3 regions of the Streptomyces sp. NPDC017202 genome follow, and region 1 is predicted to be linked to each of the others. Evidence: riboswitches for the same ligand, from Rfam matches in the RefSeq annotation. Region 1 holds a riboswitch; each other region holds the start of a gene.
The links. A riboswitch is a leader RNA that binds a small molecule or an ion and turns the genes downstream of it on or off. The one in region 1 is predicted to bind cyclic di-AMP.
Positions count from the first base shown of each region.

Region 2: it holds a riboswitch for cyclic di-AMP, as region 1 does, so the genes downstream of both, ACH4N1_RS10435 (transglycosylase family protein) here and ACH4N1_RS15140 (transglycosylase SLT domain-containing protein) in region 1, are expected to answer to the same signal.
Region 3: it holds a riboswitch for cyclic di-AMP, as region 1 does, so the genes downstream of both, ACH4N1_RS07850 (peptidoglycan DD-metalloendopeptidase family protein) here and ACH4N1_RS15140 (transglycosylase SLT domain-containing protein) in region 1, are expected to answer to the same signal.

Region 1 covers NZ_JBIRNP010000006.1:207,511-217,779, reverse strand. Annotated here, with positions in the region: gene ACH4N1_RS15155 (glycosyltransferase) at 1-1,351, opposite strand, end outside; gene ACH4N1_RS15150 (GNAT family N-acetyltransferase) at 1,439-2,506, opposite strand; gene ACH4N1_RS15145 (HAD family hydrolase) at 2,746-3,570, shown strand; gene ACH4N1_RS15140 (transglycosylase SLT domain-containing protein) at 3,812-4,294, opposite strand; cyclic di-AMP (ydaO/yuaA leader) riboswitch at 4,300-4,483, opposite strand; gene ACH4N1_RS15135 (polyprenyl synthetase family protein) at 5,484-6,494, shown strand; gene ACH4N1_RS15130 (outer membrane lipoprotein carrier protein LolA) at 6,799-8,025, shown strand; gene ACH4N1_RS15125 (ABC transporter ATP-binding protein) at 8,060-9,103, shown strand; gene ACH4N1_RS15120 (ABC transporter permease) at 9,090-10,082, shown strand; gene ACH4N1_RS15115 (flavodoxin family protein) at 10,129-10,269, opposite strand, start outside.
Region 2 covers NZ_JBIRNP010000004.1:80,833-91,101, reverse strand. Annotated here, with positions in the region: gene ACH4N1_RS10470 (HNH endonuclease family protein) at 1-45, shown strand, start outside; gene ACH4N1_RS10465 (hypothetical protein) at 130-522, opposite strand; gene ACH4N1_RS10460 (glycoside hydrolase domain-containing protein) at 750-1,580, shown strand; gene ACH4N1_RS10455 (SurA N-terminal domain-containing protein) at 1,725-2,375, shown strand; gene ACH4N1_RS10450 (nucleoside triphosphate pyrophosphohydrolase) at 2,425-3,408, shown strand; gene ACH4N1_RS10445 (cytochrome P450) at 3,844-5,142, shown strand; gene ACH4N1_RS10440 (transglycosylase family protein) at 5,324-6,364, shown strand; cyclic di-AMP (ydaO/yuaA leader) riboswitch at 6,569-6,750, shown strand; gene ACH4N1_RS10435 (transglycosylase family protein) at 6,754-7,470, shown strand; gene eno (phosphopyruvate hydratase) at 7,802-9,088, shown strand; gene ACH4N1_RS10425 (septum formation initiator family protein) at 9,226-9,705, shown strand; gene ACH4N1_RS10420 (DUF501 domain-containing protein) at 9,733-10,269, shown strand, end outside.
Region 3 covers NZ_JBIRNP010000003.1:52,285-62,553, forward strand. Annotated here, with positions in the region: gene ACH4N1_RS07845 (SGNH/GDSL hydrolase family protein) at 180-965, opposite strand; gene ACH4N1_RS07850 (peptidoglycan DD-metalloendopeptidase family protein) at 1,251-2,249, opposite strand; cyclic di-AMP (ydaO/yuaA leader) riboswitch at 2,254-2,411, opposite strand; gene ACH4N1_RS07855 (tyrosine-protein phosphatase) at 2,991-3,788, shown strand; gene ACH4N1_RS07860 (DUF6126 family protein) at 3,821-3,943, opposite strand; gene ACH4N1_RS07865 (helix-turn-helix domain-containing protein) at 3,940-4,572, opposite strand; gene ACH4N1_RS07870 (aspartate aminotransferase family protein) at 4,670-6,055, opposite strand; partial or broken gene dxs (1-deoxy-D-xylulose-5-phosphate synthase) at 6,343-8,214, opposite strand; gene ispG (flavodoxin-dependent (E)-4-hydroxy-3-methylbut-2-enyl-diphosphate synthase) at 8,243-9,400, opposite strand; gene hpnH (adenosyl-hopene transferase HpnH) at 9,405-10,269, opposite strand, start outside.

The DNA.
Region 1 (10,269 bases):
CCGGCCCGTACACCATTCCCTTCCGCTGCAGCCGGGACAACCGGCGGGGCCACGGATGACCACGGTCGTCGTGCCCGCCCGGAGCACCCGAAGCACCCGGAACACCCGAAGCACCCGGCACGCCCTCCGTATCGCTGGCGTTCGTCCCCCGGGCGTCCGTGCTCCGGGCCGCCGTCAGCGTGCGGGCGTGCGCGAGTCCGCGGGGGAGCCGGGCGAGGAACGCCGGCAGCAGTGCGGGCCGGTTGACCAGGAGCGCGGTGAGGTAGGCGGTGAGGCCGGCGCCGTAGCCGTACGCCTGCGTCTCCAGGTCCCGCCAGGTCTCGCGGTGGTGGTGCCAGACCAGGGCCTGCGGGGTGTAGCGCAGGCGGTGTCCCTGGGCGAGCACGCGGACGAAGCCGTAGAGGTCGTCGCCGCCGCGCGCCGGCGTCCCCGCCCCCGTCGCGGGGTCGAAGCCGCCGACCGCGCGCAGCACGCCGGTCCGGAACGCCATGTTGGCGCCGGACCCGAACCGGCCCGCGGTGAACGGGAACAGCGGCTCGTCGGCGGGCGGGGCGGCGGGGTCGTACGTCCGTGGCGCGAAGCCCTTCGCGAAGCCGCCGTGGCTCTCCAGCAGCACCTGCGCGGGGGTGCGCAGCCGGGCCGGCAGGATCAGCCCGGTGGCGCAGCCGAGGCCGGGGTCGGCCGCGAAGGGCGCGGTGAGTTCGGTCAGCCAGCGCCGGTCGGCGACCACGTCGTCGTCGGTGAAGGCGACCACGTCGCCGCGCGCGGCCGCGAGGCCGGTGTTGTGGGCGACGGCGAGACCGGGCACGGGCTCGGTCACGTACCGCACGCGCTCGGCGTACTCGCGCCCGACCAGGTCGCGGGTCGCGTCCGTCACCGGGGCGTTGTCGACGACGACGATCTCGAAGTCGGGGTGGTCCTGGGCGAGCATCGAGTCGAGCGCGTGGGCGAGCCGGTCGGCGCGCTCGCGGGTGGCGATGACGACGGTGGTGAACGGGACGGCGCTCCCGGTGGCGACGGGTGCCGGTGCCGGTGCCGGTCCGCTGTCCGGGTGCTGCCGGGCGAGTTCGGTGAGGACCGCTGTCGGGTCGGCGCCCTCGGGCACCCGCCCGAGCAGTGCGGCGACCGGCCGGCCGCCCCTGCGGACCAGGAGGAACACCTCGCCGTGCGTCACGGGCGGGCTGCCCGGACCGGGTCTCAGCACACCGCCGCCGTCCGGCCCCGGCCCAGGCCCCGGCCCCGGCCCCGGTCCCGGTCCCGGTCCCGGTTCCAGGTCCAGTTCGGCGATCTGCACCGGCTCGATGGCGAGGTACCTCTGGATCTCCCGCCCTACACGTGTCACGTGGGACACGAATCCTCCCCTCCACTCCCATGGACCGTCGGAGCCCGTCGGAACCCGATGGAACCGCTGGAAACCGCCGGAACGCGTCGGGACGCCTCAGGGCCGGCGCAGCCGCCCGACGCCCCTCAGTGCCCGTGCGGCCGTCGCCGCCAGCCGCGGCCGGTTGCGCACGAAGTGGTGCGCCCGGCGCGCGGGCTCCCGGCTGAGCCAGTGGAGCGCGGCGCCCGCCCCCGGACGCGTCCACGCCCCTTCGTGGACGGGCAGTTCGCCCGTCTTCAGCGCGTCCTTGTACTCGGCGGCCCCCCGGCCGAGGTCGAGCAGGCCGATGCCCTCGGCGGCGGCCGCCTCGGCCATCCGCAGGTGCAGCACCAGACCGGGCGAGTACTTCGCGAACTCCGGGTCGTAGGCGGGGAACCAGCAGGCCAGCACGGCCGTCGAGCGCAGCCCGAAGTGCGCGGCGACCGGCTGCCCGCCGGCGTAGAGGACGGACAGGGCGCCGGAGCAGTCCGGGCCGCGCGTCTCGCGGGCGAGCAGGTGCACGAGCCGGGTGATCCACTCCTGCGCGAACCGGTCCCGGCGGCCGGTCCTGCGGTACTGCGCGGACTTCCACGCCATCAGCGTGCGCAGCGCGGCCGGGTCCCGCTCGTCGAACACGAACCGCAGGTCACCGACCTGACGGCCGAGCCTGCGCTCCTTGGCGAGCGTCGTCTTGAGGAACTTCGGGGACTGCGCGCGCAGGACGGACTCGTAGGTTTCGTACCCCTTCTCCACGTCGACGACGTAGGAGGTGTACTCGGCCGCCGCGTGCGGGACGAACAGCTCCTGCTCCGCCTCCAGGTTGTCGAAGGCGAAGCTCGACAGGGAGCAGGCCCGCAGGAGTTCGTCCGCGTCCAGCCCGAGACCCGGGCCGAGGACGGCTCCCTGGGCGTCCGAGACGCCGTGGGCGAGGGCCTGGCCCCGGCCGAACCGGCCCCGCTCGTGGGGCAGGAAGCCGACCGGTTCGCCCCCCTCGTACACCACCGCCACGCGCGTGCGGGGCCGCACGCGGCCCACGGCCTCGGTGAACTCCGGTTCCATGAACGGGTTGCGCGGAGCCGTCGACGCGGCGCGCAGCGCGCGCCACCGCTCCCGTTCCCCCTCGCCGAGATCCCCCGGATCCAGCACACGGATACGTCCGCCACGTCCGCCGCTCAACCTGACCCCCCGATCAAGTCCCCCCTGGACTGTCTGGACGGTACCGCTCCAGGTGCCGGGGGCGGTAGGTAGCGGACCAAGTTGTTGCCAACCGGTGCATAGGCCTTCAACGTTCCGGTACCCGGCGTTGCGGCGGAAAGCCGTTTCCCGCGTGAACGGTGCCGAACCGGAGGTGAGTCGGAGCCCGTCGCGGTCCGTATTCTCTGATCATGGCCGCACCCACCGCACCCGCCGCGCGCTGCGCGTACTCCCTCGTCGCCACCGACCTGGACGGAACGCTCCTGCGCGGCGACGACACCTTCTCCGACCGCTCGCTCGACGCGCTCGCGAGGGTGACGGCCGCAGGCGCCCGCCATCTCGTGGTGACCGGCCGGCCGGCCCCCCGCGTACGGCCGCTGCTGGACGTCCTGCGCGGACGGGGGCTCGCGGTGTGCGGACAGGGCGCGCAGCTGTACGACGCCGGAGCGGACCGTCTGCTGTGGTCGGTCACCCTGGACCGGGAGCTGGCCGAGACGGCGCTCGGCAAGATCGAGGCCGAGGTGGGCGAGGTGTACGCGGCGGTCGACCAGGACGGCGTCGACGGGCTCACGCTCATCGAACCGGGCTATCTGATGCCGCACCCGACGCTGCCGGCCCTGCGCGTCGGAGCGCGCGACGACCTGTGGTGCGAGCCGATCAGCAAGGTCCTGCTGCGCCATCCCACCCTGTCCGACGACGAGTTGGCGGCGACGGCCCGTTCGGTGGTCGGCTCGCTGGCCACCGTCACGATGTCCGGGCCGGGCACGGTGGAGCTCCAGCCGTGCGGCGTCACCAAGGCCACCGGACTGGCCCTGGCGGCCGAGCACCTCGGACTGCGGCCGGAAGACACGATCGCCTTCGGCGACATGCCCAACGACCTCCCGATGTTCGACTGGGCGGCGCACGGCGTCGCGATGGCCAACGCCCATCCGGAACTCAAGGCGGTGGCCGACGAGGTGACGACGTCGAACGAGGACGACGGCGTGGCCGTCGTCCTCGAAAGACTGTTTCCCTAGGGCGTGTCTGACAATTCGCGTCGGATCAGTGCGCGGCGTCTGGTGCGGTGCATCGCAAGGCGGAGGATCGCCCGTGTACTGGATGTACTCGGGTGATCCGACAACGCGGCGAGGTGCCGTGCCAGGCGTCGCGCGCCCGACGGGAATTGTCAGACACGCCCTAGCGCGGCGGGGCCCCGTCACCGGGGCCCTCGTCCCCCGAGGCGGATCAGCGGGGTGGACCGGCGGGGGGTGGCAGCCGTCAGTAGGCGCCGAAGACGTTGTCGATCGAGCCGTACCGCTGGGCCGCGTAGTTGCAGGCGGCGGTGATGTTGGCGACCGGGTCGAACGGGTCGAAGGCGGTGCCGGCCACGTGGTACGCGGCGAAGGTCGGGTCGATGACCTGGAGCAGGCCCTTGGACGGGATGCCCGCGGCCGCGTTGGAGTCCCACAGGTTGATGGCGTTCGGGTTGCCGGAGGACTCCCGCATGACGTTGCGGTAGATGCCGTCGTAGGTGCCCGGAATGCCCTTTTCGGCCATGATCGCGAGGGACTCGCGGATCCACCCGTCGAGGTTGTTGGTGTACCCGGCCGTGGTGGTGGCGGCCGTGGTGGCCGACGCCGTGGTGGCTGCGGAGGCGCTGGTCGAGCCGATGAGCGGGAGGGCCAGCACGGCGGCGCCGGTGGCGGCGACGGCGAGGGTGCGGGCGAGGCGGGTGCGGCGGTGCTGAACGGCGGCAGGCATGGCGAAAGGTTCCTCTCCGGCGCCTACGAGGTGAGCTGTCGGGTTCGGGCTGGAAAGTGCCCGGCCGGCCGCCGCGGGAGTGCGGCGACGCGACTTCACCCCGAGCCGGTCCGGTACGTGCGTGACGTGCGGTCCGGCGACTTACCTGGGTCCCCCGCTCCTGCCGTGCGTGAGTGTCGGTCGATGGATGACGGGCGGCGGCAGGATTAGGCGTCTGCCCGACAGGCCGGGAACGTATGCGAGAGCACATGTCCGGAACAAGTGCCGGATTCACAGATGGCACCTATTGACCTTGATCAGAGGTGTATGCCCGCTTGATCCTTTGCGTTCGCCAAGTGTCAACTCGCCTACGGGCAAAGTGGAATCACAACTTCCGTGCCAGGTCGGCCGTGTGTGCCCGCAGTGAGCCAACTCACCAGCGTCCACAAGAGGGGTAAAACGGGCATTGAGCGTCAAGTCCCTTTCAAAGGGGCGCGCGTGGGGTGTGTCTTCGCCGGGTCCGGTGGAGCACCGCCTCGTCGTCCTCCTCCGTGCGCGTGCCGTCGTCCGGTGGGACCTCGTCGCTGTCGCTGCCGCTGCCGCTGCCGCTGCCGCTGCCGCTGCCGCTGCCGCCGCCGCGGGCGGGCGCGGGCGGGCGCGGGCGGGCGCGTGCCGCGGTGCGGTCGCGGAGCCGGACCGGGGTGCTCCCGGGGATGCCGGTAGGGGCTCGTCCGTCGGTGGGTGCCGCGCGCGGGCGTACCGGAGGGCTCTGTCGGGCACACGGATGCGGAGGTGCTCGTGGGCCGTCTCGTGGGGGAGGGCGAACGGATGCGCAGGCGTGTGGTCCCCTCCCGCGGGGTCGGCGGGGAGGGCGGGTCCGACGGCTGTGGTCGGCCGGGGGCGAGGGCGGTCGGCCGGGGGTCGAGGGCGGCCGGGCGGGGGCGCCGGTCCGTTTCGCGGCCCGTTCCGGCCGCTCGTTCCGGCCGCTCGCGTCGGCCGCTCGTACCGATCGATCGGCGACATGACGGCAGTGATCCGGCGCCGCCCGGCCGCTCGGGGGACGCCTCCCGGTCGAGCGAAGTTCGAGACGGGGGGACGTGGGGCCTGTCGGTGATCGAAACGTGACCGGATACGCTGACTTGAGTGAGGGCAGCGACCTATCGACAAACCGCGTAATCGCCAGAAGACACCAGCAGACAGGAGACCCCTCGTGACCGTCGTCGGGCCGTTCGGGCTGAGCGTGCGGGACCAGGCTCTGGAAGCCGATGTCCAGGCAGGATTGACGGCTGTCGAGGAAGGCTTGCTCGAGGCCACCAAGAGCGAGGTCCCGTTCATCACGGAAGCCGCGCAGCACCTCGTCCGGGCGGGCGGGAAGCGGTTCAGGCCGCTGCTCGTGATGCTCGCCGCGCAGTTCGGCGACCCGTACGCGCCCGGCATCGTGCCCTCCGCCGTGGTGGTGGAGCTGACCCACCTGGCCACGCTGTACCACGACGACGTGATGGACGAGGCCGAGGTGCGCCGCGGGGTCTCCAGCGCGAACACCCGCTGGGGGAACTCGGTCGCCGTCCTGACCGGCGACTTCCTGTTCGCCCGTGCCTCGCACATCCTCGCCGACCTCGGGCCCGAGGCGGTGCGGGTGCAGGCGGAGGCGTTCGAGCGGCTCGTCACCGGACAGATCCTGGAGACGGCCGGGCCGGCCGACGGCCGGGACCCCGTCGACCACTACCTCGACGTGCTCGGCGGCAAGACCGGGTCGCTGGTCGCGGTGGCGTGCCGGTTCGGCGCGATGATGGCCGGCGCCGACGAGACCGTCGTGCACGTGCTCACCCAGTACGGCGAGCGGCTGGGCGTCGCCTTCCAGCTCGCCGACGACGTGCTCGACATCGCGTCGGACTCGCACGAGTCGGGCAAGACGCCGGGGACGGACCTGCGGGAGGGCATCCCCACGCTGCCGGTGCTGCGGCTGCGCGAGCGGGCCGCCCGGATGGCCCTGCCCGAGGACATCGCGCTGTGCGAGCTGCTCGACTCCGACCTGAGCGACGACGCCCGGCTCGCCGAGGCGCTCACCGCGCTGCGCGGGCACCCCGCGCTGGAGCAGGCCCGACGGGACACCGTGCGGTACGCCGAGGAGGCCCGGGCGGCGCTGGTGCCGTTGCGGGAGTGCGACGCGAAGGTGGCCCTGATGGAGCTGTGCGACGCGGTGGTCCACCGGGCGGGATGAGACGCGGCGGTCCACCGGGCGGCTGACGCGTACCGGGCCGGCCCCGCCCGTCCCGCCCCGGTCCCCGCCTCATCCCACCCCGGTCTCCGCCCCTCACCCCACCCTGACACTTCCGCCCCCGCGTCATACCCCAGGCGTACGTCGACTTGGGTCCGCGGGTTGACGTAAGCGTCCGGCCGATTTGGTCAGATGGGAGCTACGGAAATCACCACTCCTCACCGATTCGGGTGAGAATGGCGGCTCGGGTGGGGGACGCTGACCCGCGCGACGACCGGCCGCCGCCGACGACGGAGGTAAGGCACACATGGCACCGTACGCATCCGACGACAGCACGCACGCCGGGGAGGCCGACGATCTGCGGGTCGGGCGGCGCAGGGCGGTGCGGTACATCGTTCCGGTCACCGTGGTGGGTGTCGCGGCGGCGACGATCGGGCTGGTCCCGGCGCTCGCCGACTCGGGGGACCCCGACCTGCCGAAGATCACCGCACAGCAGCTCATCGAGAAGATCGCCGCGTCGGACGTACAGCAGCTGTCCGGCACGGTGAAGATCACCACCGACCTCGGCCTGCCCGACCTGGGCGGCCTGGAGAGCGGGCTGCTCTCCGGAGCCACCGGGGGCGACGACGGCGGGTCCGCCGCCGACCCCTCCACCAAGCTCACCGAACTCGCCTCCGGCACGCACACCCTGCGCGTCGCCGCCGACGGCCCGGACCGGCAGAAGCTGTCGCTCCTGGAGAGCGCCGCCGAGTACAGCCTCATCCACAACGGCAAGGACGTGTGGGGGTACGACAGCGCCTCCAACGAGGTCCACCACTCCACCGTCGAGCAGGGGAAGGCCACCGAGCCCGTCCCGGCCACGCCCAAGGACCTCACCGACGAGGCCCTGAAGGCCGTCGACGACACCACGTCCGTGACCGTGGACGGCACCGTCCAGGTGGCCGGCCGCGACGCCTACAAGCTGCTGGTCGAGCCGAAGCAGTCCGGTTCGACCGTCGGCGCGATCAGCGTGGCCGTGGACGCGAGGACGGGACTGCCGCTCAAGTTCACGCTGACCCCGGCGGGCGGTGGCGCCGCCGTCGTCGACGCGGGCTTCACCCAGGTCAGCTTCGCCAGGCCCGGTGCCGCCACCTTCGACTTCACCCCGCCCAAGGGGGCCAAGGTGACCGAGGGGGACGCCGCGGACGCCGCGGACGCCGCGGACGCCGCGGACGGGGTGCCCGGGCCGCCCAAGGGCGCGGAGGAGGGCTTCGCCGAGGGCCTGGCCGGGCTCGACGTCCTCGGCGAGGGCTGGACCTCCGTCGCCACCTTCGACACCGGCGGCGAGGGCGTCCCCTCCGCCGGTGACCTTCCCGACGCGGGCGGTCTCGGCGGCTTCCTCGACTCCTTCGGCGACAAGGTCGACGGCAAGTTCGGCTCGGGCACCGTCTTCTCCACCCGCCTGGTCAACGCCCTGGTCACGGACGACGGCAAGCTCTACGTCGGCGCCGTCACCAAGGACGCCCTCGTGAAGGCGGCGAACGCGGGGCAGTAAGTACCCTGACGTGAACCGACGATCGGGGGAGCCGATGGACGACGAGTCGGCGGCGCGGGCGCTGCCCCGCCCGCCCGCTCCGGGTGGCGTCGCCGGTGCCGGTGCGAACGGCGTCACGGACGGCGTCACGGACGGCGTCACGGACGCCGACAGCGTCATCCGCACCCGCGCCCTCACCAAGCGCTACCGCGGCGGACAGCTCGCCGTCGACGGCCTCGACCTGGCCGTCCCGGCGGGCAGCGTCTTCGGCTTCCTCGGTCCGAACGGCTCCGGCAAGACCACCACCATCCGCATGCTGATGGGCCTGATCGCGCCCACCTCCGGCACGGCGCGGGTGCTGGGGCACCCCATGCCCCGCGCGTCCCGCGCCGTGCTGCCGCACGTCGGCGCCCTCATCGAGGGCCCCGCCCTCTACGGCTTCCTCTCCGGCCGCGACAACCTCCTGCGCTACGACGCCGCCGATCCGACCGCCGACCCCCGCACCCGGCGCGTCCGCGTGGCCGAGGCGCTGGACCGGGTGGGCCTGACGACCGCCGCCGGCAAGAAGGCGAAGGCGTACTCGCTCGGCATGAAGCAGCGGCTGGGCCTGGCCGCCGCCCTCCTCCAGCCCCGTCGGCTGCTGGTCCTGGACGAGCCGACCAACGGTCTCGACCCGCAGGGCATGCGCGAGATCCGCGTCCTCGTGCGGGAGCTGGCGGCGGACGGCACCACCGTCTTCCTCTCCTCCCACCTCCTCGACGAGATCGAGCAGGTCTGCACGCACGCGGCCGTCATGGCACGCGGGCGGCTCCTCACCCAGGGGCCGGTGTCGGACCTGGCGGCCCGGGCGCGCGGCCGGCTCGCCGTGACCACTCCGGACACGGCGGACGCGGCCCGGGTGCTGAAGGAACAGGGCGTGACGGACGTCGTCGTCACCGAGGACCGGGTGACGGGCGAGCCCGCCGACCGCGAACTCGCAGATCTGAACGCGGCGTTGGTGACGGCAGGCGTCCGGGTGCGCGGCTTCGGCATGGAACGGGCCTCTCTGGAGGACGCGTTCGTCGCACTCACGGGGGAGGGTTTCGATGTCGCGGGCTGAGCGGGCTGAGCGGGCTGAGCGGGCTGAGGGGGCTGAGCGGGATGGGCATGCCGAAGCGGAGGCCGCACCGGAAGCGGCGCCGCGAGCCGTACCGGAAGCCGCACCGCGGGACGAGGGCGGCCTCCGGCGGGTGAACCCGCTGTGGAGCCTCGGACTCTTCCGCAGCGAACTGGCCGTCACCCTGCGCCGCTGGCGCACCCTCGCCCTGCTCGGTGTGCTGGCCGCCGTACCGGTGCTCGTCGGGATCGCCGTGAAGATCGAGACCGGTGACGGACCGGCCGGCGGTCAGCGGGGCGGCGGCGGTGAGGGGCCGGCCTTCATGGCGCAGATCACCAACAACGGCCTGTTCCTGGTGTTCACGGCGCTGGCCGCGACGCTCCCGTTCTTCCTGCCGATGGCCGTCGGCGTCGTCGCGGGGGACGCGGTCGCCGGCGAGGCGAACTCCGGCACCCTGCGCTACCTCCTCGTCGCCCCCGCCGGCCGCACCCGCCTGCTGCTCGCCAAGTACGCGGCCACGGTGACCTTCTGCCTGCTGGCCACCCTGGTCGTCGCGGTGTCGGCGCTGGCGGTCGGCGCGCTGCTGTTCCCGCTCGGCGACCTCACGACCATCTCCGGCACCCGCGTCTCCTTCGCCGACGGCCTGGGGCGGGCCCTGCTGATCTCCCTGGCCGTCACCGCCTCGCTGCTCGGCCTGGCCGCGCTCGGAATGTTCGTCTCCACGCTCACCGACAGCGGCATCGCGGCCATGGCGACGACCGTGGGCCTGCTCATCACCGTGCAGATCCTCGACCAGATCCCGCAGCTGCACGCGATCCAGCCGTACCTCTTCTCCCACTACTGGCTGTCCTTCGCCGACCTCATGCGCGACCCGGTCTACTGGGAGGAACTCCGCAGGAACCTCGGTCTCCAGGCGGTGTACGTCGCCGTGTTCGGGTCGGCGGCCTGGGCGCGGTTCACGGCGAAGGACGTGACGGCGTGACGGCCGTGCCCGCCGGTCACCCCCCTCGGCAGGCGGGCACGGGCCGTCAGCCGGTCTCGAGCGAGTGGTCGTTCTCGAACGCGTGGTCGGTCTCGAACGTGTAGCGGGCGAGCGGCGCGGGCCGCTCGAAGAAGGTCTTCGCGCGGGTCAGCGCCTGCGCGTCGGTCAGCACGTCACCCGGCTTGCT
Region 2 (10,269 bases), on a different contig from region 1:
GGCGGCAACCCGACCAGGGCGCCGGAACGTTTCCACGCCGGCTGAGCGCGCAGCCCGACGCCGCCGAGACAGCCGGTGCCGAGACAGCCGGTGCCGAGACAGCCGGTGCCGCCGGGCCCCGTACCGGGACTACCGCCCGTACGGGTACCCCTGCTGGTAGGGGTGTCCCTGCGGCCCCGGCGTGCCGTACGCCATCGCCGGCATCGTCGGGACCCGCCGGTCGAACATGGCGAACAGCAGCATGCAGGCCGCCGTCACCAGCGTCACGATGATGGCGAGGCCCATGAACCCGTCCCCGTCGGAGCTGTCGTCCGTCGCCATCCACGGCACGGTCACGCACTCGTACAGCGCGTACGCGCCGAAGGCCACCCAGTCCGAGGACCGCCCGCGGCGGATCGCCACGTACAGGAACGGCACCCACGCCAGCAGGCCGAAGGACAGCCACGCCAGCGCCACCCAGGCGATCCGCTGGAGCCAGCCCGCCTCGAGCCGCTTGTCCGCATCCGTCATCACTGTCGTCATGTCGCCCCCCTAGTAGCCAGGGAGCAAGATTAGGCCACGGCGGGGCCCGTCCGGACCTCCCTGTCTTTACCGTGACATGAGCGAATCTTGTCGCTGTGAGGGCCCGGTGTTTCCCGATCGCGGGGGAGCCGCCGGGTACCGTGCGTCCGGTTCAGGGGGCACACACCTGCGCACACGCGTACGCCACGACCGGGCCGTGCGCGCGCGGACGAAACGATGGGGTGGGGATGGCCGAGCACCGGCAGTCCAGAAGACGCAGGTACATCACGTGGGGGGTGGCCGGCGCCGCCGTCCTCGCCGGGGCCGGGATCGCCGCGCAGACGTCGATGGCGGCCACCACCTGGCCCGCCCAGAAGACCTACACCGGCCGCGCCTTCGACACCTGCACCGCGCCCTCCCTGGCCGCGATGAAGGCGTGGAAGAGCGACGGCTTCTACGGCGCCGCCGCCGTCTACGTCGGCGGCAAGAACCGCGGCTGCACCCAGGCCAACCTCACCGCGTCCTGGGTGAAGTCGGTCGACGCGGCCGGCTGGAAGCTCATCCCGCTCTACGTCGGCGCCCAGCCGCCCTGCCAGACCGGCACCAGCCCCGAGAAGATCAGCGCCGCCACCGCCGCCTCCCTCGGCGCCACCGACGCCGCGGACGCGGTCGCCAAGGCCGGCGCGCTCGGCATGAAGGCCGGCAGCCCCATCTACCTCGACATGGAGCCGTACGACATCACGAACAAGGCGTGCAACGACGCCGTGCTCACCTACGTGCGCTCCTTCACCAAGACCCTGCGCGCCAAGACCTACCGGGCCGGCTACTACGGCTTCAGCAGCTCCAGCGCCAAGGCGATCGCCACCGCGACGAACAAGACCGACCTGCCGGGCAACCTCTGGTACGCCCTGTGGGACAAGCAGAACACCACCACCACCGACTGGCCGTGGGCCGCGACCCAGTACACCGACCACAGCCGCGGCCACCAGTACATGGTCAACAGCAAGGAGACCCGCGGCGGTTACACGATCACCGTGGACCGAAACGCCTGGGACGCCCCCGTCGCCCTCGTGGGCTGACCTCCCCGCACGGGTGCGGGCGCGGCGGTGCCCGAAGTCCCGGTGAATCGTTGGTCCAATGGGTTGGCCCCAGCCGCACCACTGCCTACCATCGATCACCGCAAGACTTTGTGCACCGCCGCACAATCTCCTCGGGAGGCTTCCTTGCACCGCCGTCGTCGCACCGCGCTCCTGCTGTCCGCCGCGATCGTCGTGGCGGGCCCCCTCCTCACGGCCTGCGGGAACGAGGCCCATCCCGGAGCGGCGGCCGTCGTCGGCGGCCAGCGGATCACCGTCTCGCAGCTGGAGAGCCGGGTGAACGAGGTGCGCGAGGCGCAGCGCGCCGCCGTCCCCGACGAGACCCAGTACGCCCAGGCCATCGCCCGCACCGGCACCCTCACCCGCGACACCCTGCACGGCATGGTCCTCGACCGGGTGCTGCACCGTGCCGCCGAGGACGCGGGCGTCACCGTCAGCCGCAAGGAGGTCCAGGCGATGCGGGCCGGCCTGGAACAGCAGGCGGGCGGCGCCAAGGGCCTGGAGAGCACCTGGCTCCAGCAGTACGGCATCCCGCCGCAGCGCCTCGACGAGAACCTCCGCCTCCAGCTGGAGGCCCAGAAACTCGCCACGGAGCTCGGCACCGACACCAGCCGGCCCGAGTTCTGGAACGCCCTGTCGAAGGCGTCGAAGGAACTCGACGTCGACCTCAACCCGCGCTACGGCGCCTGGGACGTGCAGAAGGTCAGCCGCGTCGACGCGAGGACACCGTGGGTCCGCGACGTGACGACGGCCTCCCAGCCCCCGCAGACGGCCTGACCGTCCGGCACGGCCGGGGGCCGTCGGCGGGTTGGGTTACGTTCGGGGAGTGAACGCAACGAGTCCCGAAGGCGCCCCGGCCCCCGGCCGCGTCGTCCTGCTCACCACCAGCCACCGGGTCGCCCCCGGCCTGCTGTCCTGGCCCGCCTGGCAGGCGCTGCGCGAGGCCGACCAGGTGATGTGCGCGGACGGCACCCATCCCCAGCTGCCGTACCTGCGCGAGGCCGGCATAGCGGTGGCGGAGACCGCCCCCACCGCCGAGGACCTCCTCGCGGCCTGCGCCGGCGGCCGCACGGTCGTCGTGGTGGCGACCGGCGAGGGGGAGCCCGCCCTGACCGACGGCCTGGCCCGCCTGGCCGGCTCCGGCCGCGTGACCATGCCCGACCTGGAGCTGCTCCCCGCCTCCTACGACCTCCCCGGCGCCCGCCTCCTCGACCTCGTGCAGGTCATGGACCGCATCCGCGCCGAGTGCCCCTGGTCCTCCCGGCAGACCCACCAGGGCCTCGCGAAGTACGGCATCGAGGAGGCGTACGAACTCGTCGAGGCCATCGAGGACGGCGACCGCGACGAACTGCGCGAGGAACTGGGCGACGTCCTCCTGCAGGTCGTCTTCCACGCCCGCATCGCCGAGGAGCACGAGGAGGCCCCGTTCTCCGTCGACGACGTCGCGGGCACGATCGTCACCAAGCTCATCCACCGCCACCCGCACGTCTTCGGCGACGCCACCGCGACCACCCCCGAGGAGGTCAAGGAGCACTGGCTGCGCACGAAGGCGGTCGAGAAGCGCCGCGAGTCGGTCACCGACGGCATCCCCCTCCACCAGCCGGGCCTGGCCCTGGCGGCGAAGCTCGCGTCGAGGGTCCGCTCGGCGCACCTGGAGGTGCCGCTCCCGGCGGCGGAGGGCATCGGCTACGAACTGCTCGCCCTGGCGGCCCGCGCGGAGGAGGAGGGCGTGGACCCGGAGGCGGCCCTGCGAGCGGCGGCCCGCACCTACCGGGACGCGATCCGCTCGGCCGAGGGAGTCGGGGAGTAAGGAGGACGGCGCTCGCGCGGGCGGCGCGGGACCCGGACCGCACAGGGCGCACACCGCGCGGCACCCGCTGCCCGCTGCCGCCGGGTGCCGAGCACCACCCGCCGCCCGCTGAGCATCATCTGCCGCCTGCCGCCTGCCGCCTGCCGCCTGCCGCCTGCCGCCTGCTGTCGCCGGGCACCGCCGGGCGCGGTGCCGGGCGCGGTGCCGGGCACATCGGGGCGGCGCCCGCGAGGCGTGCGAGGGCATCGAGCGGAGCCGGGCCGGGGGAGCCGGACGGCCACGACGTGGTCCCGCGCCGGGCGCCGTGAGGCCGGGACGGAACCCCGCCTCCGCGCTCCGGGTTCCGTCCCGCCGAGGCCCCGCGACCGGCGGCCGTGGGCCGTGGCCGCCTCGGGCCGCGCGCGGTCGCCGGCCCGGCCCGGTTACCGTCGGGGAGTGACCCAGCAGCCCGCACCCGAGCCGTCCCCGCCAGCCCTGTTCACCTGGGAGTTCGCCACCGACCCCTACCCCGCCTACGCCTGGCTCCGCGAGCACGCGCCCGTGCACCGCACGCGGCTGCCCAGCGGGGTGGAGGCCTGGCTGGTCACCCGGTACGCCGATGCCAAGCAGGCCCTCGCCGACCAGCGGCTCAGCAAGAACCCGGCGCACCACGACGAGCCCGCGCACGCCAGGGGCAGGACCGGGATCCCCGGTGAGCGCAAGGCCGAGCTGATGACGCACCTGCTGAACATCGACCCGCCGGACCACACCCGACTGCGACGCCTCGTCAGCAAGGCGTTCACGCCCCGCCGGGTCGCCGAGTTCGCGCCCCGCGTGCAGGAGTTGGCGGACGGGCTCATCGACCGGTTCGCGGAGCGGGGCACCGCCGACCTCATCCACGACTTCGCCTTCCCGCTCCCCATCCACGCCATCTGCGACCTGCTCGGCGTCCCCCGCGAGGACCAGGACGACTTCCGGGACTGGGCGGGCATGATGATCCGGCACGGCGGGGGCCCGCGCGGCGGCGTCGCCCGGTCGGTGAAGAAGATGCGCGGCTACCTCCTGGACCTCATCCACCGCAAGCGCCTGGAGCTTCCCGCGGATCCGGCCCCCGGCGAGGACCTCATCTCGGGTCTGATCCGCGCCTCCGACCACGGCGAGCACCTCACCGAGAACGAGGCCGCCGCCATGGCCTTCATCCTGTTGTTCGCCGGGTTCGAGACGACGGTCAACCTGATCGGCAACGGCACCTACGCCCTGCTGACCCACCCCGGTCAGCGCGCCCGCCTCCAGGACTCCCTGGCCGCGGGCGAGAGCGACCTCCTGGCGACCGGCGTGGAGGAACTCCTGCGCTACGACGGCCCGGTGGAACTCGCCACCTGGCGGTTCGCCACCGAGCCCCTGACCGTCGGCGGGCAGGACATCGCCCCCGGCGACGCCGTCCTCGTCGTCCTGGCGGCCGCCGACCGGGACCCGGAGCGGTTCGCCGACCCGGACGTCCTCGACCTGTCCCGCCGCGACAACCAGCACCTGGGCTACGGCCACGGCATCCACTACTGCCTGGGCGCCCCCCTCGCCCGCCTGGAGGGGCAGACCGCGCTGGCCACCCTCCTGACCCGGCTGCCCGATCTGCGACTGGACGCCGACCCGGCCGACCTGAGGTGGCGCGGCGGTCTCATCATGCGCGGACTGCGCACCCTGCCCGTGCGGTTCGGCCCGGCCGTTTCCGGTGAACCCCCCGCAGCCGTCCGCTGACCATCCGTTATGTGCCCGGACGGCGAAGCAGAAGTGACCATTCCTCACTTCTGTGATCTTCACGTGATCTGCGCGGCATTAACTTGTGACAAGTGATCGTCTGCCGATACGTTCACCTGTCAGCGCGGCGCCCCCGTTTCGCGGCCCGTGCAAGCACTGCTGTCTCGAGAAAGGCCCTTGCATGCTCTCCGGGAACGGTCGACACCGGCGCCCCCGCCAGGCTCCGGCCCTCCTCGTCGCGGCCGGCGTGACCGGCTCCGCGATCGCCATCCCGCTGCTCGGCGCCACCGGCGCGAGCGCGGCCGACGGCACGGTGTGGGACACGGTGGCGGAGTGCGAGTCCGGCGGCTCCTGGAGTGCCGACCAGGGCAACGGCGAGTACGGCGGCCTGTCGCTGAGTCAGAAGGACTGGGAGGCGTACGGCGGACTCGACTTCGCCGAGCGCCCCGACCTGGCCAGCCGCAACCAGCAGATATCCGTCGCGCAGAAGGTCCTCGCCGACCAGGGCGTCGGCGCCTGGGGCACCTGCGGGCTGACGTCCGGGCTCAGCAAGGAGAACGGCGCGGGCAGCCTGGACACCGGGGTGGCGGACGAATCGTCCGGCTCCTCCGTTTCGTCCGGCTTGTCCGACCTGTCCAAGGGGTCGTCCGGCTCCTCGAACTCCTCGGGCTCCTCGGGCTCCTCGAACTCCTCGGACTCCTCGGACGGCAAGGGGGCGTCGGCCTCCCCGTCGGCCGAATCCTCCCCGGATGCCACGGACGAGACCTCTCCGTCCGCTTCGTCCTCTTCCTCCGGCAAGCCGGACGGCTCCTCGAAGTCCGATGCGCCGGCGGACGCCGACGCGGGCACCTCGGGGGCGGACGGCGGCTCGCCCACGGCCACCCCCGAAGTGGACGACTCGGACAAGTCGGTCCAGGAGGCGGGTTCTTGGAGCCTCGTCGACACCGGCTCCCTCGCCTCCGGCCGCCACCGCGGCACCTCCGCCGACGAGGTCGTGCCGGACGGCACCACCACCGCCTCCTCCGGCCGGCACGCCGCGGGCGCCTCCGGCGGCGCGGTGGGCACCTACGTCGTGCGCGACGGCGACTCCCTCGTCTCCATCGCCGACTCCCTTGACCTCGACGGCGGATGGCGCGCCCTCTACGCCGAGAACAAGGACGCCATCGGCGCCGACCCGAACAACATCACCCCCGGTCAGACGCTCGACACAGGGGTGGAATAGGGCGGAAAAACGGGAAAAGCAGCGGGAGTTCACGTCACACTTCGCGCTGAATGTCCGTTTTGATCAAAGTGTGGGATGAGTCTCAGAAGGCGTGATCGTCTTTGAAATTCCGCCGAGCGCGTGTCTACGGTCGTGACCGCTCGGCAACCCGAGCCCCGGCTGTCGCAACGCCGAATCCTGCCAGTGGCAGCCCGGGAACAGTCGTCGCGTCAAGCGCCGTAGGCAGGAGCGGGGGACCCAAGGTAAGTGCCGCACCGGTCGGTCGACCGGAACGGCTCGGGGTGAAGCCACACCTCCCGGGAGCAGTGCTCCCGGACGGGAGTGGCCGGGCAACTCACACGGCCCGAACCCGACAGCTCACCTCGCAGGCGTCGGTGAGGGGATCCACCATGCTGTTTTCCGCCAAGGGCAAGCACCGTCGTCCGTCCAGGGCCACCCGCGCCGCCGCGCTCGCCGGTGTCACCGGTGTCGCCATCGCCGCCCCGCTGATGGCGGCCGGCAACGCCTCCGCCGCCACCACCTCCGAGTGGGACGCCGTCGCCCAGTGCGAGTCCGGCGGCAACTGGTCCATCAACACCGGCAACGGCTACTACGGCGGCCTGCAGTTCTCCGCCTCCACCTGGGCCGCGTACGGCGGCACGCAGTACGCCGGCACCGCCGACAAGGCCTCGAAGTCCCAGCAGATCCAGATCGCCGAGAAGGTCCTCGCGGGCCAGGGCAAGGGCGCCTGGCCGGTCTGCGGCGTGGGCCTGTCCGGCGCCGCGTACAACGGCGGCTCGGGCTCCACCGGCGGCTCGTCCGCCGGCGGCTCCTCGGCCGGCGGTTCCTCCTCCTCGGAGACCACCACCCGCTCCACCGAGAAGCAGAGCGCCTCCCGCTCCGCCGAGCGCCCGGCGGCCAAGTCCCAGAAGACCGTCACCACCCCGACCGGCAAGAAGGTCAAGAAGGGTGACGGCGAGTACAAGGTCGCCACGGGCGACACCCTCAGCTCCATCGCCCAGGCGCAGGGCGTCAAGGGCGGCTGGGCCGAGCTGTTCGAGCTGAACAAGGACATCGTCCAGGACGCCGACCTCATCTACCCGGGTCAGCAGCTGCACCTGAAGTGACCTCCGGCTCCCGGCCGGACCGCGGCCCCCTCACGGCCGAGGCGGTCACGCCGAGAGCCTCGTGAGGGAGCCCCCGTCCCCACGGTCCCCCCGCCCCGGTGCGTGTTCCCCCGTACGCACCCGGGCGGGGTTTTCTTTTCCCGTTCGCCGCCTTCTGTTGGCCACCCCCTTTGTTCCGGGCTGAAACAATGGGTACCGTCTCCCTGTCCACGGGACGGTCGGTCGGCCGACCGACGCCCCGAGGCGGTTAGGCTCTAGTCGCAAGGCTCGGCAAGGCCTCCACACGGCCCGCCCGCGCCCCGCACAACCAGCGTCACATCCCAAGAAGGAGATGCTCGTGCCGTCCATCGACGTCGTCGTAGCCCGGGAAATCCTGGACTCCCGAGGCAACCCCACGGTCGAGGTCGAGGTCGGCCTCGACGACGGCAGCACGGGTCGTGCCGCCGTCCCCTCCGGCGCCTCCACCGGCGCCTTCGAGGCCATCGAGCTCCGCGACGGTGACCCGAACCGCTACCAGGGCAAGGGCGTCGAGAAGGCCGTCCTGGCCGTCATCGAGCAGATCGGCCCCGAGCTGGTCGGCTACGACGCCACCGAGCAGCGCCTGATCGACCAGGCCATGTTCGACCTGGACGCCACCGACAACAAGGGCTCCCTCGGCGCCAACGCCATCCTCGGCGTCTCCCTCGCCGTCGCCCACGCCGCCTCCGAGGCCAGCGACCTCCCGCTCTTCCGCTACCTGGGCGGCCCGAACGCGCACCTGCTGCCCGTTCCGATGATGAACATCCTGAACGGCGGCTCGCACGCCGACTCCAACGTGGACATCCAGGAGTTCATGATCGCCCCGATCGGCGCGGAGTCCTTCTCCGAGGCCCTGCGCTGGGGCGCCGAGGTCTACCACACCCTCAAGAAGGTGCTGAAGACCAAGGGCCTGTCCACCGGCCTGGGCGACGAGGGCGGCTTCGCCCCGAACCTGGAGTCCAACCGCGCCGCGCTCGACCTCATCATCGAGGCCATCAAGCAGGCGGGTTACGTCCCCGGCGAGCAGATCGCGCTCGCGCTCGACGTCGCCGCGTCCGAGTTCTACAAGGACGGCGTCTACGAGTTCGAGGGCAAGTCCCGCTCGGCCGCCGAGATGACCGAGTACTACGAGGAGCTGGTCTCCGCGTATCCGCTGGTCTCCATCGAGGACCCGCTGTACGAGGACGACTGGGCCGGCTGGAAGGTCATCACCGACAAGCTGGGCGACAAGGTCCAGATCGTCGGCGACGACCTCTTCGTCACCAACCCGGAGCGCCTGGCCCGCGGCATCGAGGAGGGCTCCGCGAACGCCCTCCTGGTCAAGGTCAACCAGATCGGCTCGCTGACCGAGACGCTGGACGCCGTCGAGATGGCCCAGCGCAACGGCTTCAAGTGCATGATGTCCCACCGCTCCGGCGAGACCGAGGACGTCACCATCGCCGACCTCGCCGTCGCGGTGAACTGCGGCCAGATCAAGACCGGCGCCCCGGCCCGCTCGGACCGCGTCGCCAAGTACAACCAGCTGCTGCGCATCGAGGAGATCCTCGACGACGCCGCCGTGTACGCCGGCCGCAGCGCCTTCCCGCGCTTCAAGGGCTGAGCCGCACGGCAACAGGTTGAACCGGCCCGGCTGAGCCGTTGAGGGCTCATCCCGAGCCAGTCGTACGTACGTCCCCGTACCGGTCCCGTACCGTGTCCGGGGACGTACGCACGTGTGAGACGGGAGGCGGGGACGACATGGCCGTGAAGAACCGGGACCGTTTCTCCACCACGACCAGGATCAAACTGCTCGGCGAGCAGACCGCGGCCCGGGTCTACCGGTCCCAGACCAAGCGCCAGGCCCGCCGCTCGCGCCTGACCGGCCGCGCGGCCCTCCTCGCCCTGGTCCTGTGCACGCTGATCGTGGCCCTGGCCTACCCGATGCGGCAGTACGTCTCCCAGCGCGCCGAGATCGCCGATCTCCACCGCGAGAGGGAGCAGGCCCGCGAGCGGGTGGAACAGCTGCGCGACCTCAAGGCACGCTGGCAGGACGACGCCTACGCCGAACAGCAGATCCGGCTGCGGCTGCACTACGTGCTGCCGGGGGAGACGGGGTACATCGTCGTCGACCCCGACGCCGCCGAGCAGTCCCGCGCCGACCAGGGGGCCGCCGACCGCCCCTGGTACTCGAACGTCTGGGACGCCGTCGACAAGTCCGACGCCGCCGCCGGCCGATGAACCGACTAGAGAGACTTCCGTACAGGCATGGAAACCCCCCCGCCCACCACCCCCCGCACCGAGCCCACCGACGCCGACGTCGAGGCCTTCCGGCAGCAGCTCGGACGACCGCCGCGCGGACTGCGCGCCATCGCCCACCGCTGCCCGTGCGGTCAGCCGGACGTGGTGGAGACGGCCCCCCGCCTCCCCGACGGCACCCCCTTCCCCACGCTGTACTACCTGACGTGTCCCAAGGCGAACTCCGCCATCGGCACGCTCGAGGCGAACGGCGTGATGAAGGAGATGACGGAACGGCTCCAGGCCGATCCCGAGCTGGCGGCGGCCTACCGGGCGGCGCACGAGGACTACGTGCGGCGCCGGGACGAGATCGAGGAGCTGAAGAACTTCCCCAGCGCGGGCGGCATGCCGGACCGGGTGAAGTGCCTGCACGTGCTGGTCGCGCACTCGCTGGCCGCGGGGCCGGGAGTGAACCCGCTCGGTGACGAGGCGCTGGGCATGCTGCCGCAGTGGTGGGCCAAGGGGGCCTGCGTGACGCCGTCCCGGCCGCCGGCCGGGGAGGGCCGG
Region 3 (10,269 bases), on a different contig from region 1:
GTCCGCGCACCGTCGCGGGCAGCGCCGGTCCCCCGGTGCCGGTGCCCCGGCACGGGCCACCGGCGGGCCCGTACGCGCGCCCGCCTCGCTCGTGGCACGCCCGCCTCGCTCGTGGCACGCCCGCCTCGCTCGTGGCGCGGCCGGCCGCTCCCCGGGAACGGCCGGCCGCGTCGGCCGGCTCACGCCACCGCGGCGATCCGCATCTTGATGTCGTCGGGCGAGAGGATGCCCTTGGCGGTCACGTGGTCGCCCGAGGACTCCCCCCGCAGCCGGCGCCCGATCCACGGCACCAGGTACTCGCGCGCCCACTGCACGTCGTCGCGCCGGATCTCGAGGGTGCCGCGCGGCGGGAGCTGCGGCCAGGGCTGCTCCGGGTCGGCGGGCACCTCCAGGCCGAGGACCTGACCGGCGCGCAGCGCCACCCGCGTGTGGCCCTCCGCCCCGAGGTGGAGCCGGTCGCCGTCCCAGGCCCGCCGGTCCTGGATGGACTTCAGGGACCACAGGTCGAGGACCGGGCAGCCGTACCGGTCGGCGACGGCGCGCACGTGTCCGTTGTAGGTGGCGATCTTGCCGCGCAGGTGCTTGAGCACGGGGACGCCACGGGTGTCGAAACCGGTCGTCACCATCACGGTGCCGGCCACCGCGGCGAGGGCCGCGATCGCCCGCTCGAAGCGTTCGGCGACCTCGTCGGGGTCGGTGCCGGGCCGGAGGATGTCGTTGCCGCCCGCGCAGAAGGAGACCAGGTCCGGCGCCAGCTCGACCGCTCGCGGAAGCTGGTCCTCCACGATCTGGTCGAGCAGCTTGCCGCGCACCGCGAGGTTGACGTACCGGAAGTCACCTTCGGGCCGCCGGTCCGCGAGGAGTACCGCGAACCGGTCGGCCCAGCCGACGAACCTCCCGTCGGGACCGGGGTCGCCGACGCCCTCGGTGAAGCTGTCCCCCACCGCCACGTACGACCCGATCACTGAGCTGTTGTCATTCTTCGAATCGTCTGCCACAGCCGTTCATGATTCACCTTCGAATGTGACCTACGCGACCGTAGGCAGGGGTTGACGGGCGGTGAGATAAGCCACTCCTAAAGACTTGGCCAATGCGGGAATAAGGCCCTCGTCGCTCGCGCCGCGCGACGACCGCGTCCGGAAGCCGTCGATCCGGAAACGGCTCCGGGGGGCAAGGGAACGCCGAAGGCCGGCCCCGGGGATCGGGGGCCGGCCTTCGGCGGCGCGTCGGACAGCAGGTCGGACGGTGCGTCAGCCGACGGAGACGCCGTGCGAGCGGAGGTAGGCGACCGGGTCGACGTCCGAGCCGTAGTCGGGACCGGTACGGATCTCGAAGTGCAGGTGCGGGCCGGTCACGTTGCCGGTGGAGCCGGAGAGGCCGACCTGCTGGCCGGCGGAGACGGACTGGCCGGCCGAGACGGAGAGCGAGGACAGGTGGGCGTACTGGGCGTAGAAGCCGTCGGCGAGCTTGATGACGACCTGGTTGCCGTACGCGCCGCCCCAGCCCGCGGAGACGACCGTGCCCGCGCCGACGGCCTTGAGCGAGGTGCCGGTGGGGACGACGAAGTCGACACCGGTGTGGTACCCGCTGGACCACATGCTGCCGGACATCTTGTACGGGGTGCCGACGGTCGCGCCGGAGACCGGGAGGGCGAAGCCGGTGGCGGCGGCGGTGTTCTCGGCGGCCTGCGTGGTGGACGCCTTCGAGGAGGACGGCTTCGTGGAGTCCGAGGAGGACGACTTCGAGGACGCCGACGACTTCGCGGTGGAGCCCGAGGACTGCTTCGAGGAGGAGGAACCAGACGAACCGGACGAACCGGACGGCGATTTGGTCGTGCCCGTCGCGCCCGTCGCGGCCTTCTCGCCGATCGACAGCTTCAGACCCGGGTGGATCAGCGAGGGGTCGTCCCCGACGGCCTCACGGTTGTCCGCGTAGAGCCGGGTCCAGCCGCCGCTGACGTTCTGCTCGTCCGCGATCCTGGAGAGGTAGTCGCCGGAACGCACCGTGTAGGTCGTGGCGGACTTCGCGGACTTCTGCGTCACGGGAACGGCCTGGACGGCCTTCTCCGGAGCGGCGGAGAGCGCGGAGGCCGCGGAGACCGCCTGCGTCGCCGACTGCGACGGTGCGGCGTGCGCACCGGTGGCCCCTATGAGCGGGAGGGCGAGCGCGGCGCCGCCGGTTCCGGCGGCGGCGATGGAGCGGGTGAAGCGCTGGGGCTTCGGACGGCGGTGCTTACCCTTGGCGGGCATGGCGAATTCCTCTCCGGCGCCTGCGAGGTGAGCTGTCGGGTGCGGACTGGAGATGTCCGGCCGCGCCGGGGCGCGGCTGTACCCCTAGCCGTTCCGGAGACCGGAACAGGCGGTACTGCCTGTGGGTCCCCCGCTCCTGCCGTTCACGGGTGAGTGTGCGGGCTCCGGGCGGCGGCAGGATTGGGCGTCCGTCCGGATTGGTCTGGAACGTAAGCGACCACGACGCACAGGGACAAGCGAAGGTTGTACTCGTCGAGGCTTTCTCTTGATCCCCGGCGGGAATTCCCGGTCACTTTCCGTGAATCGAGGGGCCGGTTTTCCGATGAACAGCCTTGGAAAACCACCGTATTACGTGAGCATGACAGGCGACTCACGGTCACGGATATGACGCTGCTCACGTGACAGGTCCCCAGAGCCCCTTATTCCACAGCGAGTTGGAATGAAGGATTCAATTCGGACAGAACGCCCAGATGCGGCGTGAATGGACAACCAGCGCGTCAGGGTCACCATGTGCCGGGTGCGCACCGATCGGCCCTCCAGGAGGGACCTCCGCCGGCGGACCGCGCGCCGGACCCTCGGTTCGAACAGGCTCGGCGCAGGTCTCGAACAGGGTCGGCGGCGGTCTCGAAGGCCTGGTCGAGGACCCGTTTGCCCCAGGCATCCATGTCGTATGGTCAGGGAAGTGTTCCGGTGGCCACGTCGAGCCGCGCCGGCCGGGACCGACGACCGGGAGGAGCCCCCGTGACGCAGCAGATCCCGTCGACCGAGCCCGAGCTGGCCGGAGTGCGCAACTTCCGGGACGTGGGCGGCCTGCCGACCGTCGACGGCCGACGGGTCCGCCACGGTGTGCTGTTCCGCAGCGGACATCTCGCGCACGCCACCGACGAGGACGCCGCGTTCCTGGCCTCGCTGGGCCTGCACACGGTCTTCGACTTCCGCAACGCGGCGGACCAGAGGCTGGAGGGCCCGGACGTCGAGCTGCCGGGCGTGCGCAACGTGAACCTGCCGCTCTCCGACCCGGCGGACGGGGCCGAGTTCTGGAAGATGGTCCGCGACGGCGACATCGAGCAGCTGAGGGAGATCCTCGGCGACGGCAAGGCGGCCGGCCGGATGATCGCCTCCTACCGCTCGATCGTGACGGAGCGCACGGGCGAGCACTCGCGCGTGCTGCACTCCCTCGCCGAGGACAGCGTCCCGGCGCTCATGCACTGCGCGGCGGGCAAGGACCGGGCCGGCCTGTCCATCGCCGTGACGCTGCTCGCGGTGGGCGTGGAGGAGGAGGCGATCCTGGCCGACTACCTGGAGTCCAACGCCAAGCACCGCCGCTACAAGGTGCGCCGCAACGGCACCTCCCCCGAGGCGTACTCCGCCGAGGTCATGGAGCTGCTGAGCCCCCTGTTCGACGCCCGTGCGGAGTACCTCGCGGCCGCGTTCCACACCATCGAGGACACCTGGGGCGGTGTCGAGGCCTATCTGGAGCAGGGCCTCGGTCTGGCCCCGGAGACCCGCGAACGGCTCCGGGAGCGCCTGCTCGACTGAGCGGGCACCCCCGGCGTCCGGTCCCCCGCCGCCTACTGCTTGGCGCCGACCTCGAACAGCAGCCAGAGGAACCCGGCGAAGAGGTGCCCCACCGCGATGTAGATGATCAGCCGGATCCACAGGCTCCGGGGGAACTTCTCCTCCATGTCGGTCATGGCGTCTCTCCAGGGGTGGGGCCGAGGCACAGGGCGGCCGTCGGGCTCTGCAACAGGGTGTGGACGAACAACAGGTCGACCCCGTCGGGGTCCTGGGCGGCGATGCGGTGCGGGGTCAGCGAGTCGAAGTGCGCGCTGTCGCCGGGCCCGAGCAGGTGGGTGGCGTCCCCGAGGCGCAGCCGCAGCCGCCCGCGCAGGACGTGCAGCCACTCCTCGCCGGGATGCACCCGCACGATGTCGCCCTGCGAGCCGTGGGGCACCTGCACGTGCAGCGCCTGCATGCCCCGCCCCGGCGCGCCGGACTGCCGGTAGGTCCAGCCGCCCGCGTGGGTGGGCTCCATGTCGGCGGCGCGCACGACGGCGTCCCGGTCGGCGACCCTCTCGCCGAGCAGTTCCGAGACGGTCGTACCGTAGACACGGGCGAGCGCGAGCAGCATCGGCAGCGAGGGCTGGCGCTGCCCGGTCTCCAGCCGGGAGAGGTGGGCCGGCGACAGCCCGGCCGTGCGGGCCGCGGCCTCCAGGGTGAGGGAGGCGCGCCGGCGCAGGGCGCGCAGCTGCGGCGCGACGACGCCGAGGTCGTCCACCGGCCCGGGAGCGGGCCCGGCCTCCTCGGAAGTGGGGTGGCTCATACCTTCATTCAGCCGGAACTTTGCCTCTGCGGCAAATTTATTGCCTGAGAGGCAAAGAGCCCTCGGGGAGGGTCCACCGATCGCTCCACCGGTTTCCCTACCGGTTGGCCACCGCCTGTTTGATCAGCGTCCGGCCGAAGTCCCAGACGAGTCCCCCACCCGTGTGCGCGTCGTCCATCACCTCGGTGAAGGCGTCCACGAACCGGTCCACCTCCCGCTCCCCCACGACCAGCGGCGGGATCAGCTTGATCACCTCCAGATGGTCGCCGGAGACCTGGGTGAGGATGCGGTGCCGCTGGAGCAGCGGGACGACCACCATCTGCGCGAACAGGCCCTTGCGGGCCGCCTGGAGCATGGTCCAGCGGCTGCGCAGCTTCAGCGAGCGGGGCTTGCCGAACTCGATGCCGATCATCAGGCCCCGCCCGCGCACGTCGGCGAGCAGCTCGTACCTGTCGGTCAGCGCCGCGAGCCGGGATTTCAGCAGCTCCCCGGTCACGCGGGCGTTCGCGACGATCTGCTCGTTCTCCATCACGGACAGCACGGCCAGCCCGGCCGCCATGGCCTGCGCGTTGGACCCGAAGCTCGCCGAGTGCACCAGCACCCGGTCCATGGACGAGTAGACCTTCTTGAAGATCCAGTCCTTGCCGAGCGTGGCGCCGACCGGCACATAGCCGCCGGAGAGCGCCTTGGCGACGCAGACCAGGTCGGGTTCGACCCCCTCCTCGTGCTGGTGGGCGTAGAAGTCGCCGGTCCGGCCGAGGCCGGTCTGCACCTCGTCGGCGATGAGCAGCGCCTTGTGGCGGCGCAGCAGCTCCTGGGCGGAGCGCAGGTAGCCGGGCGGGGTCTCGTACACCCCCTTGCCCTGGATCGGCTCGACGATCAGCGCGGCCACATCGCCCTTGCGCAGCTCCCGCGCCAGCGCGTCGAGGTCGCCGAGGGGTACGGCGGTGTCGGGCAGCAGCGGCGCGAAGCCGTCCCGGAACCCGCCCTCGCCGTTGACCGACAGGGAGCCCGTGGTCAGCCCGTGGAAGGCGTGGTCGCAGTACAGGACCCTGGGCCTGCCGGTGGCGTACCGGGCGAACTTCAGCGCGGTCTCCACGGCCTCGGTGCCGCTGTTGCCGAAGAAGACCCGGTCCAGGTGCGGGCTGTGGGCGAGGAGCTTCTCGGCCAGCAGTCCGGGCAGCGGCTGGCAGTCGAAGCGGGTGAGGTCGGCGAGCGAGGCGTCGAGGACGTCGTGCAGCGCCTTGCGGACGACGGGGTGGTGGCGGCCGAGGCCCATCACCCCGAACCCGGCGAGCATGTCCAGGTAGTCGTTGCCGTCCGCGTCCCAGAAGTACGCGCCCTCGCCCCGCTCGTAGACCTTGTCGAAGCCGATGGTGTGCAGCATGCGCGGCAGCTGGTGGTTGAGGTACCTGCCGTGCAGCTCGTAGCGTTCGGCTCCGCGCTCGGCCAGCAGCGCGCCGAGGTCGAACTCCGTGGTCATTCCGCTGTCTCCTCGCCGGGGCCGTCGGTGGTCTTGTCGGAGGTGCCGCCGGCCGTCGCCGTCCCCTCGGCCGGGCCGCCGGCCGGGTTCCCGACGGTGCCGCGCACCGTCTCCCCGGCCGGACCGGCAGCCGCCTCCTCGGCCGGACCGGCAGCCGCCTCCCTGGCCGGGCCGGCAGCCGCCTCCTCGGCCGGGCCGGCAGCCGTCTTCCCGACGGCGCCGTGCGCGTCGGGCGCGTCGCGGGTGTCGGGCGCATCGCGGGTGTCGCGGGTGTCGGGCGCGTCGCGCGCGTCGCGGGCGGCCAGGCTCGCGCTGATCCGTCCGGCGACCTCGACGGGCGTGAGGCCGATGTCGGCGAGCACCTCGGCCCGCTTGGCGTGGGCGAGGAACTGCTCCGGGATCCCGAAGCGCCGGACGGGCACGTCGACCTCGGCGTCCCCCAGGGCCAGGGCGACGGCCGAACCGACGCCCGCGGCACGGCTGTTGTCCTCCACCACGGCGACGAGGCGGTGCCCGGCGGCCAGGGCGGGCAGCGCCGGGTCGACCGGTTTGACCCAGCGGGGGTCCACCACCGTGCAGCCGACGCCCCGGGCCTGGAGCAGTTCGGCGGCGCCGAGGCAGACCGGCGCCATGACGCCGACGGCGACGAGGAGGACCTCCGGCGCCGGGCCGCGGTGCAGGACGTCCATGCCGCCGACGTGGCCGACGGCCGGGATCCCGGGGCCGACCGACTCCTTCGGGAAGCGGACCAGGGTGGGCGCGTCGTCCACGGCGACCGCCTCGCGCAGTTGCGCGCGCAGCTGGTCGGCGTCCCGCGGGGCCGCGATCCGGAGTCCGGGGACGACCTGGAGGACGGACATGTCCCACATGCCGTTGTGGGAGGCGCCGTCGACTCCGGTGACCCCGGCGCGGTCGAGGACGAACGTCACCCCGCAGCGGTGCAGCGCCACGTCCATCAGCAGTTGGTCGAAGGCCCGGTTGAGGAAGGTGGCGTAGACGGCGACGACGGGGTGCAGGCCTGCGGTGGCCAGCCCGGCCGCGGAGACCGCCGCGTGCTGTTCGGCGATCCCGACGTCCCACACCCGGTCGGGGAAGCGGGCGGCGAACGCGGCCAGGCCGACCGGGTGCAGCATGGCGGCGGTGATCGCCACGACGTCGTCGCGCTCCTCGCCGATCCGCACGATCTCGTCGCCGAACACGGACGTCCAGGAGGGGGCGCCGGGCGGGGCGAGCGGCGCGCAGGTCAGCGGGTCCATCACCCCGACCGTGTGGAAGTGGTCCTCCTCGTGCGCGAGGGCGGGCTCGTAGCCGCGGCCCTTCTCGGTCAGGCAGTGCACCAGCACCGGCCCGTGGAAGCGTTTGGCCCGCCGCAGCGCCGACTCCACGGCCCCGACGTCGTGGCCGTCGACGGGCCCGACGTACTTCAGGCCGAGGTCCTCGAACATGCCCTGCGGGGCGAAGGCGTCCTTGAAGCCCTTCTTCGCGCCGTGCAGCGACTCGTAGACGGTGTGGCCGACGACGGGCGTGCGCAGCAGTACGCCCTTCCCCCAGGCCAGCACCTTCTCGTAGCCGTCGGTGGTGCGCAGGGTGGCGAGGTGGTCGGCGAGGCCGCCGATGGTCGGGGCGTAGGAGCGTTCGTTGTCGTTGACGACGATGATCAGCGGCCGGTCCTTGGCGGCCGCGATGTTGTTCAGCGCCTCCCAGGCCATGCCACCGGTGAGCGCGCCGTCGCCGACGACCGCGACGACGTGGCCCTTCCCGCCCTGCACCTGGCGGGCCTTGGCGAGGCCGTCGGCCCAGCCGAGGGCGGTGGAGGCGTGACTGTTCTCGATGACGTCGTGCTCGGACTCCTCGCGCGCGGGATAGCCGGACAGACCGCCCTTGCCGCGCAGCTTGGAAAAATCCTGACGACCCGTCAGAAGCTTGTGCACGTAGCTCTGGTGACCGGTGTCCCACAGGATGCGGTCGACCGGTGACTCGAAGACCCGGTGCAGGGCGACGGTCAGTTCCACCACCCCCAGGTTGGGCCCGAGGTGTCCGCCCGTCCTGGCGACCGCGTGCACCAGGAACTCCCTGATCTCGCCGGACAGTTCGCCGATTTCCGCCTCGGACAGCGCCTTCAGGTCGCGTGGTTGCCGAATCTTCTCCAGGATCGTCACGCTCGGGCCCCCTCTCGGTCCGTGCTGCTCAACTCACGGTGACGGCCGGCTCCCCCGGGGCGACGCCGTCCTGTTCCATCCGTTCGGCGATCTTCATGGCTTCTTCGACGAGGGTCTCGACGATCTTGGACTCGGGGACGGTCTTGATGACCTCGCCCTTGACGAAGATCTGCCCCTTGCCGTTGCCGGAGGCCACCCCCAGGTCGGCCTCGCGGGCCTCGCCGGGACCGTTGACGACACAGCCCATGACCGCGACCCGCAGCGGCACCTCCATGCCCTCCAGGCCCGCCGTGACCTCCTCGGCCAGCTTGTACACATCGACCTGCGCGCGGCCGCAGGACGGGCAGGAGACGATCTCCAGACCGCGCTGCCTGAGACCCAGCGACTCCAGGATCTGGCTGCCGACCTTGACCTCCTCCACCGGCGGGGCCGACAGGGAGACCCGGATGGTGTCGCCGATGCCCTGCGAGAGCAGCGCGCCGAACGCCACCGCCGACTTGATGGTGCCCTGGAACGCCGGGCCCGCCTCGGTGACGCCGAGGTGCAGGGGGTAGTCGCACCGCGCGGCGAGCTGGCGGTAGGCCTCGATCATCACGACCGGGTCGTTGTGCTTGACGGAGATCTTGATGTCGCGGAAGTCGTGCTCCTCGAACAGCGACGCCTCCCACAGCGCCGACTCCACCAGCGCCTCCGGGGTGGCCTTGCCGTACTTCTGCAGCAGCCGCCGGTCCAGCGAGCCCGCGTTCACCCCGATCCGGATCGGGGTGCCGTGCTCGTTGGCGGCCTTCGCGATCTCCTTGACCTTGTCGTCGAACTGCTTGATGTTGCCCGGATTCACCCGCACCGCCGCACAGCCCGCCTCGATCGCGGCGAACACGTACTTGGGCTGGAAGTGGATGTCCGCGATCACCGGCAGCTGCGACTTGCGCGCGATCGTCGCCAGCGCGTCCGCGTCGTCCTGCGTCGGACACGCCACCCGCACGATCTGACAGCCCGCCGCCGTCAGCTCGGCGATCTGCTGCAACGTCGCCCCGACGTCCGACGTACGCGTCGTCGTCATCGACTGCACCGACACCGGAGCGTCACCGCCCACCGCCACGGACCCGACCTGGATCCGCCGCGACACGCGCCGTGCGGCGACCGGCCGGACCGGGACCTCGGGGACGCCCAGGGAGACGGCGGTCATGGCGTCACTCCCGGTTCCCGGAGACCGTCTCGCGCAGGGCGCGCAGCGACTCCTTGAGCGATCCCATGGTGGCGAGGACGGCGGTGGGCTCGTAGCCGCAGTGCGCCATGCAGTTGGCGCAGCGCGGGTCCTTGCCGCGGCCGTACTTGTCCCAGTCGGTCTCCTCGATGAGTTCGCGGTACGTCGGCACGTAGCCGTCGCTCATCAGGTAGCAGGGGCGCTGCCAGCCGAAGAGGGAGTAGTTCGGGATCGCCCAGGCCGTGCACGGGAAGTCGACCTTGCCCTCCAGGAAGTCCAGGAAGAGCGGCGAGTGGTTGAGCCGCCAGCGGCGCCGGTTGCCGCCGGAGAAGGCCTTCTTGAACAGCTCGCGGGTCTGCTCCACGCCGAGGAAGTGCTCCTGGTCGGGAGCCTTCTCGTAGGCGTAGGCGGGCGAGATCATCATCTCGTCGACCTTGAGGTCGTCGTTGAGGAAGTCGAGCACCTCGACGATGGTCTGCGGGGTGTCGGTGTTGAAGAAGGTCGAGTTGGTGGTGACGCGGAAGCCGCGCCGCTTGGCCTCCTTGATCGCCTCCACGGCCTCGTCGAACACACCCTCCTTGGCCACCGACTCGTCGTGCCGTTCGCGCAGCCCGTCGATGTGCACGGCGAACGCGAAGTAGGGCGAGGGCGTGAACTTGTCCATCTTCTTGCGCATCAGCAGGGCGTTGGTGCAGAGGAAGACGAACTTCCTCTTCGCCACCAACTGGCGCACGATCTCGTGGATCTGAGGGTGCATCAGCGGTTCGCCGCCGGCGATCGACACCATGGGCGCACCGGATTCGAGCACCGCGCCCACGGCCTGGGCGACCGGCATACGCTGTTTGAGCACT